Regions from separate parts of the Exiguobacterium sp. 9-2 genome, predicted to be linked through region 1. Evidence: riboswitches for the same ligand, from Rfam matches in the RefSeq annotation. Region 1 holds a riboswitch; the other holds the start of a gene.
What was found. Region 1 has a riboswitch for thiamine pyrophosphate ahead of VJ374_RS08300 (ECF transporter S component). Riboswitches for the same ligand answer to the same signal wherever they lie in the genome.

Region 1 (3,419 bases):
GTTTGGAGGTCTTTCGACTTCAAAAAGATAAAAAAAGAGGTTTATGGATTTAAAACACAGGGGTATAAACTCATTAGCACCGCATCAAACCGGTGACTTACTCACACATGTTTCTCAATATCAGCGTAATGACCTGGGAGAGAAATGCAAAGTCACGAAAGCGTCAGATTCATGAGAGTCTGAAACCGATTGTCTTAGCATGATTCATATTGTTCAGGATTCGTCCTGCTCCTACATTCATTACCTTTTGAGGGCTATACCAAATTCAAGGGGGAAATGAACATGTCAGTTAATTTAACAGCCGAAAAACGCGAGGTACGTCCACGCTCACTCCGTAAACAATTGCGTCATGAAGGAAAAGCTCTTGGCGTCGTGTATGGTTACAAAGTGGAAAGTACACCAATCGCATTTGAAGAAAAAGAATTGCTTAAAATCGTCCGAGAAAACGGTGAAAACGTCTTGATTTCACTCAAACTCGACGGTAAAAATATTAACGTCTTGATCAATCGCCGTGATATGGATGTCTTCACACCAACAGTCGATCACGTTGAATTCATCGCCGTGAAAATGGATGAAGAAACAGAAGTCGAAGCAGACGTTGTACTTGTTGGCGAAGCAGCCGGTGCAAAAGTTGGTGGCTTCCTATCACAAACACTCTTTAAAGTAACAGTCGCCGCTACACCAGATAAATTACCAGAGAACGTCGAAGTCGACGTCACGAACCTCGAAATCGGCGATTCGATTTCTGTAGCCGATCTTCCAGAACAAAAAGATTTCCGCATCGTTACAGAAGGCGATATTCAAGTCGCAGCTGTCGTCGAATCGACACTCGAGCAGGATCTTGAAGAAATCGAGGAAGCAGAGGCACAAGCAGAAGCTGGCGAAGACAACGAAGTGGAAGCAACAGAAACGTCTTCAGAAGAAACAGCTGAAGAGAACGAAGACAATAAATAAGTCGTTTAACGATACGCCCTTTGCGGCGTATCGTTTTTTTTTGTGTCTTGACAACAGACGCTGGATTGCCTAAAGTGAACAGCGTATCACCTATTACCATATCCACTAGGGGAGCCCAATTGGCTGAGACGATTCACTTCGGACCCTTCGAACCTGATCTAGTTCATACTAGCGTAGGAAAGTGGAGCGACCACATCCAATGACTCCTGCTGCGCGCAGTTTTTCTGAGGACCGCTCTCTTTTTTACGGAGGGCGGTCTTTTTTGGCGTCTCCCCCATTCAAAGGAGGACGTATCTAATGCAACACTGGAAAATGAAAGAAATCATGGTCATGATGATGCTCGCCGTCGCTTGCGGCGTCATCTATCTTGGTTGGTCAACACTCTGGTTGCCGATCTCAGCGATCTTCGGTCCTGTCGGTGCCAACTGGATGTTTGGCATCTGGATCATTGCGAGTCCGCTCGTCGCAGCAATCATTCAAAAGCCAGGTGCCGCTTTAATTGCGGAAGTCGTCGCGGCAGCCGTCGAACTGTTCACAGGTAGTCATTTTGGTTTATCCGCTCTTCTGATCGGAGTCTGCCAAGGACTTGGTGCGGAACTCGTCTTTGCGATGACGCGTTACCGTCGTTATGACACATGGACCTTGATGTTATCGGGTGTCGGAGCCGCGATTGGTAGCATCGTTTATAGTCTAATCGCGAACGGATTCGGTTACTACACAACGACGACGTTGCTTGCGACAACTGGCTTACAATTGATCAGCGGCGCATTACTCGGTGGCTTGCTTGCAGCCATTCTCGTCCGTCGCCTTGTTGCGACTGGTGTCTTGAACGGGTTTGCGGCAGGACGTGCGAAACGAGAAATCGCATGATTACTGTCGACGACCTCAGCATCCGCTATCCCGGTCAGATGAAATCGGTGCTCAATCATGTATCGCTGACGATTGAGCAAGGGACGACCCTTCTGCTCGGACGAAGTGGGAGTGGCAAGACGACATTACTTCATGCCCTTGCCGGACTGACACCGGAAACGATTGAAGTCGAACAGACTGGTACCGTTACCCGGTCCGGTTCGGTCGGAATCTTGTTTCAAAATCCAGAAGAACAGTTCTGCATGGAGACGATCGGACGCGAAATCGCTTTTAGTTTAGAAAATCGCTCGATTCCGCGCGTGGAGATGGATGAACGAATTGAACGCTTACTCGCACTCGTCGGTCTCCCCCTCCCCTTCTCGACACCGATCGCGAGTCTATCCGGTGGAATGAAACAGCGTCTCGCGCTCGCAGCGGTCCTAGCACTTGAGCCGACGATCTTATTACTCGATGAACCAACGGCTCAGATTGATCCAATCGGACAACATGAGCTGATGGCGTTGATTTTTCGGATTCAAAAAGAACACGATTTAACGATCGTCTTGATCGAACACCAACTCGATGTCTGTTTGTCGTACGTCGACCAGGTCGTCTTGCTTGAGGACGGATCGATTACTGCGACAGCAGATCCACGGGATCTGTTCCCCCAGGATTACAAAGAGCTTCAAACGAAAGGTATTGCCGTTCCCTCTTTGTATCCGTATACGTTAGAGACGTTACCCATAGATGGACCGCAAGCGGCGCGACTTCATGTGCCTTCCACCGTCGCTACAGCTGGTCGCTCTTTGTTACACGTCGCTGCATTATCGACGAAAGCACCATATCCGCTGACCGATGCGACATTTTCCCTGCAGACAGGAGAATGGGTGATGCTGCTTGGGGCAAATGGATCCGGGAAAAGTACATTGCTTGCGACACTCGGGCGGTTGCTTCCCAATCGTGGAACGTATCAGCTCCAGGGACGTCCGGTTCATCGTTACTCCCAGCGTCGCTTTTATGAGCACGTTGGCTATGTCTTTCAACAACCGGATCTGCAGTTTCTTAAGCTGACGGTCGAAGCGGAAATCGACTGGAGCCACCGGGCAGCGACGAACGTTAAGCGCGCGGCGTTGCTCGAACGGCTGGAACTGACATCTGTCAAACAGCAGTCACCACTTGCTCTTAGTACGGGGCAACAACGACGGCTCAGCGTCGCAACGATGCTCGGACAAACGAAAGACTTATTGTTGCTCGATGAACCGACCTTCGGACAAGATGGATTGACGACACGACGCTTAATGGAACAGTTACAGATGGAACAACAGAACGGTACGACACTCGTCATGGCGACGCATGATATGGAGCTCGTCGCCCGGTATGCGGATCGTGTCCTCGTCATGGAGCAAGGACGGATTACTTTTGACGGTCGCCCAAGCGAGTTATTCGCTGACGTTCCATTACTCGAGCGCTGTCAGCTACAACGTCCACTTTCGTACCAATTCCAGGAGGTGAAACGTGATGCAAACGAACGTGTCCCCGTTCGCTAAACTCAATCCTGTCATTAAGGGAAGCGGATTGTTTTTGATCATGTTTGCCTTGATTGCAACGAATGACTG
Region 2 (3,419 bases), 400 kb from region 1:
CTCGATCGTTTCCTCGTCTTGATCGAAGCGAAGGAAATCCAACCCGTCATCCTGTTAACGAAGATGGACTTGCTTGATGATGTCAAAGGTCCTGCAGTTCGAGAGGCAATTGCCGCTTACCGGAAGATTGGTTATACGGTCATCGAGACATCAAGTGAGACATTGACAGGTGTTGAACAAGTCCGTCCGTTACTGGCCGGGAAAACGAGCGTTCTTGCCGGACAATCCGGTGTTGGGAAAAGTTCGCTCTTGAACGCACTTGAACCAACACTCGACTTAGAGACGAGTGCGATTTCGAAATCACTCGGACGTGGGCGCCATACGACACGTCACGTCACGTTGATGCCACTTGCCGAAGGCTTGATTGCTGATACACCAGGGTTCTCGAACCTTGATTTTCCGTATGATATGGAAATTGAGGATGTACGGTGGAGTTTTCCTGAATTCGTGGCTGTACAGGACGAATGTAAGTATCGAGGATGTTTGCATTTGAATGAACCCGGATGTGCCGTCAAGGAAGCCGTCGAAGCACAAGAAATCATGTCCTCTCGTTATGAGAACTATGGTATGTTTATAGACGAAATCAAGAATCGAGCCCGGAGGTATTGAAGATGATTAAAATTGCACCATCTATCTTATCAGCAGATTTTGCGAATCTCGAACGCGATGTTAAAGCAGTCGAAGCAGCAGGCGCGGACTATATCCATTTCGATGTCATGGATGGTCAGTTCGTACCGAATATCTCGTTTGGACTACCTGTGCTCAGCAGTTTACGTCAAAAGACGGATATGGTCCTTGATGTCCATTTAATGATTGACCAGCCAGAACGTTTCGTTGAAGATTTCGTTAAGGCAGGGGCAGATATCGTGACGTTCCACGTCGAAGCGACGAACCACGTCCACCGTGTTTTACAACAAATCAAGCTAGCCGGTGCAAAAGCAGGGGTCGTCTTGAATCCTCATACGCCATTATCGACGATTGAACACGTCCTTGAGGATGTCGATATGGTCTTATTGATGACGGTCAATCCGGGCTTTGGTGGACAAGCCTTCATCGAGAGTGTCATGCCAAAACTCGCATCACTTGCACAAATGAAAGCAGATCGTGATCTGACATTTGAAATCGAGATTGATGGTGGCGTCAACCCGGAAACAGCAAAACTTTGCATCGAAAACGGCGCGAACGTTCTTGTCGCGGGATCAGCAATCTACAATGCACCAGATTATGCGGAAGCGATCACTAGCATTCGTCAAGGGGCTGCCGTATAATAAGAACGAGAAAACGAAATATGATGACCGCAAGGGGTGTCGCTTGAAAAGCGGCTGAGAGGAGTCTTTTAGACTTTAACCCTTCGAACCTGTTCCGTTCAAACGGACGTAGGGATGTGGCGCACGCAGGCAGTACGGCGTTCGTCGTACTGCCTTTTTGCGTCCTCTCGTACAATGAAGGAGGAAATAGCATGAAACGGTTACAAATGATGATGGAAATTGCCATCTTTGCAAGTCTCGGGGTCGTCTTTGATTTACTGATTCCATTTAAAATGCCACAAGGCGGTTCAATCAGCTTAGCGATGTTACCAATCTTTGTCATGGCATTTCGCCACGGTGTCATCGGGGGTGTCGTCACAGGAGCGCTTGTTGGTACGATCCAACTGATGTTCGCCCCACAAGTCTTGACGATCGTCCAACCATTACTCGATTACACGATTGCATACGGTGTCGTCGGACTGAGCGGTCTGTTCGCGCGTCAGGTTAGACAAGCTGCACGTAACGGACAAAAGAAACGTTTGATGGCGTTCGTTCTCCTTGCAACACTATTAGGCGCAGGACTCCGTTATATCTGTCATGTCATAAGCGGAATCGTGTTCTTCGCGAAATATGCAGAAGGTCCAGTCGTGCCATATTCATTAGTTTATAACGCGACATACATGGTACCATCTTATGTTTTATGCGGTGTCGTCGCGGGTCTCCTCTTTACAACTGCGCCACGTTTACTACGTTATTCAGCACGAGGCGTCTGAGATGCGGGCGATTCTCGTGTGTGCCGGTCCTCAAGAAGAAGTGCCTGATTTGCGGATGCTTTGTCAGTCTAGTGATTTCATCATTGGTGTCGATGGTGGTGTTCAGACGATTGAATTGTTTGGGCTGACATGCGACATGACGATCGGTGACTTTGATTCGCTTGGTTACGTACCTGAAGGAGCAATCGTTCATCCGGCTGAGAAAGATGAGACGGATCTCGAACTCGCCCTTCGTACAGTATCAGAGATGAAACGGTTTGATGATACTATCATCGTCGGAGCAACAGGTGGACGACTCGACATGACCGTTCAAAATGTGTATTTATTGAAGCAATACCCTGAAGCGCGACTCGTCACGAAACGGGAAGAGGTGCGATATTTGGCAGTAGGATTGTATGCAGTCGAAGCCGAAAGCTATCATTATCTTTCTTTCATTCCACTTGTGCCGTCAATCTTGAGTTTAGCTGGAGTCAAATATCCACTTGATATGCATCCTGTTCCGGTCGGAGGTTCCTTGACCGTCAGTAATGAATGGAGTACGTCAGAAGCGACAGTAGAGCTCCATCAAGGAGAACTATTGATGATGCGAACACTTAAGGAATAGAACAAGCATATGAAAAAAGGCCGTGGATGATACCGCGGCCTCTTTTCATATGGTATTATTCTTCGAGTTGGGAAGGGGCGACTCGAATGTCACTTTGAGCCGATAGGTGTTTTCCTTTAACGAACAGATGATAGCTTCCCCACATGACGAGGAAAAATGGAACACCGATGTATAAAGCAATCCGTTGATCCGCTTGAAACGCAAGACTGACGAGGACGACGACATTAAGTGTCAACGATATCAACGGTAATACTGGATAGAATGGCGTCTTGAACTTTAGTTCGGATAGATCATGTCCGTTTCGGATGAACTGACGGCGGAACGCAAGTTGCGAAGCGGAAATTGAAATCCAACCGACTTGAGCACCGAGTCCAGCTAAAGACAAGAGCCAAATGAAGACGGTATCCTCTGCGAAAAATGCTGTCAGAAGCGATAACATCGCAAACATCATCGTAAAGAGTAAAGCGCGCATCGGCACACCACGTGCATTAACATAAGATAATTTCTTTGAAATCATCCCTTCTTGTGCCATTGCCCATAACATTCGGGTCGCGGCATACAGTCCCGAGTTCCCGACGGATAATAGTGCTGTCAAGACGACGATGTTCATCAAGTCAGCGGCATACGGGATGCCGATCGCATCAAAGACCATGATGAATGGACTACTGACTCCGCCAGCCGTCTCATACGGAATCAATGCACCGACGATCGTGATCGATAAGACAAAGAAAATGAACGTGCGCCAAACTGTATTCCGGATAGCTTTTGGAATCGATTTTTCAGGCGTGTCAGACT

Region 2: linked by a shared signal. The riboswitch ahead of thiT (energy-coupled thiamine transporter ThiT) and the one ahead of VJ374_RS08300 (ECF transporter S component) in region 1 are both predicted to bind thiamine pyrophosphate.

Annotation. Positions count from the first base shown of each region.
Region 1 covers NZ_CP142850.1:1,575,563-1,578,981, forward strand. The annotation lists gene VJ374_RS08295 (50S ribosomal protein L25/general stress protein Ctc) at 283-954, shown strand; TPP riboswitch at 1,052-1,151, shown strand; gene VJ374_RS08300 (ECF transporter S component) at 1,252-1,824, shown strand; gene VJ374_RS08305 (ABC transporter ATP-binding protein) at 1,821-3,350, shown strand; gene VJ374_RS08310 (energy-coupling factor transporter transmembrane component T family protein) at 3,322-3,419, shown strand, end outside.
Region 2 covers NZ_CP142850.1:1,971,865-1,975,283, reverse strand. The annotation lists gene rsgA (ribosome small subunit-dependent GTPase A) at 1-609, shown strand, start outside; gene rpe (ribulose-phosphate 3-epimerase) at 612-1,268, shown strand; TPP riboswitch at 1,291-1,400, shown strand; gene thiT (energy-coupled thiamine transporter ThiT) at 1,460-2,020, shown strand; gene VJ374_RS10495 (thiamine diphosphokinase) at 2,022-2,624, shown strand; gene VJ374_RS10490 (amino acid permease) at 2,680-3,419, opposite strand, start outside.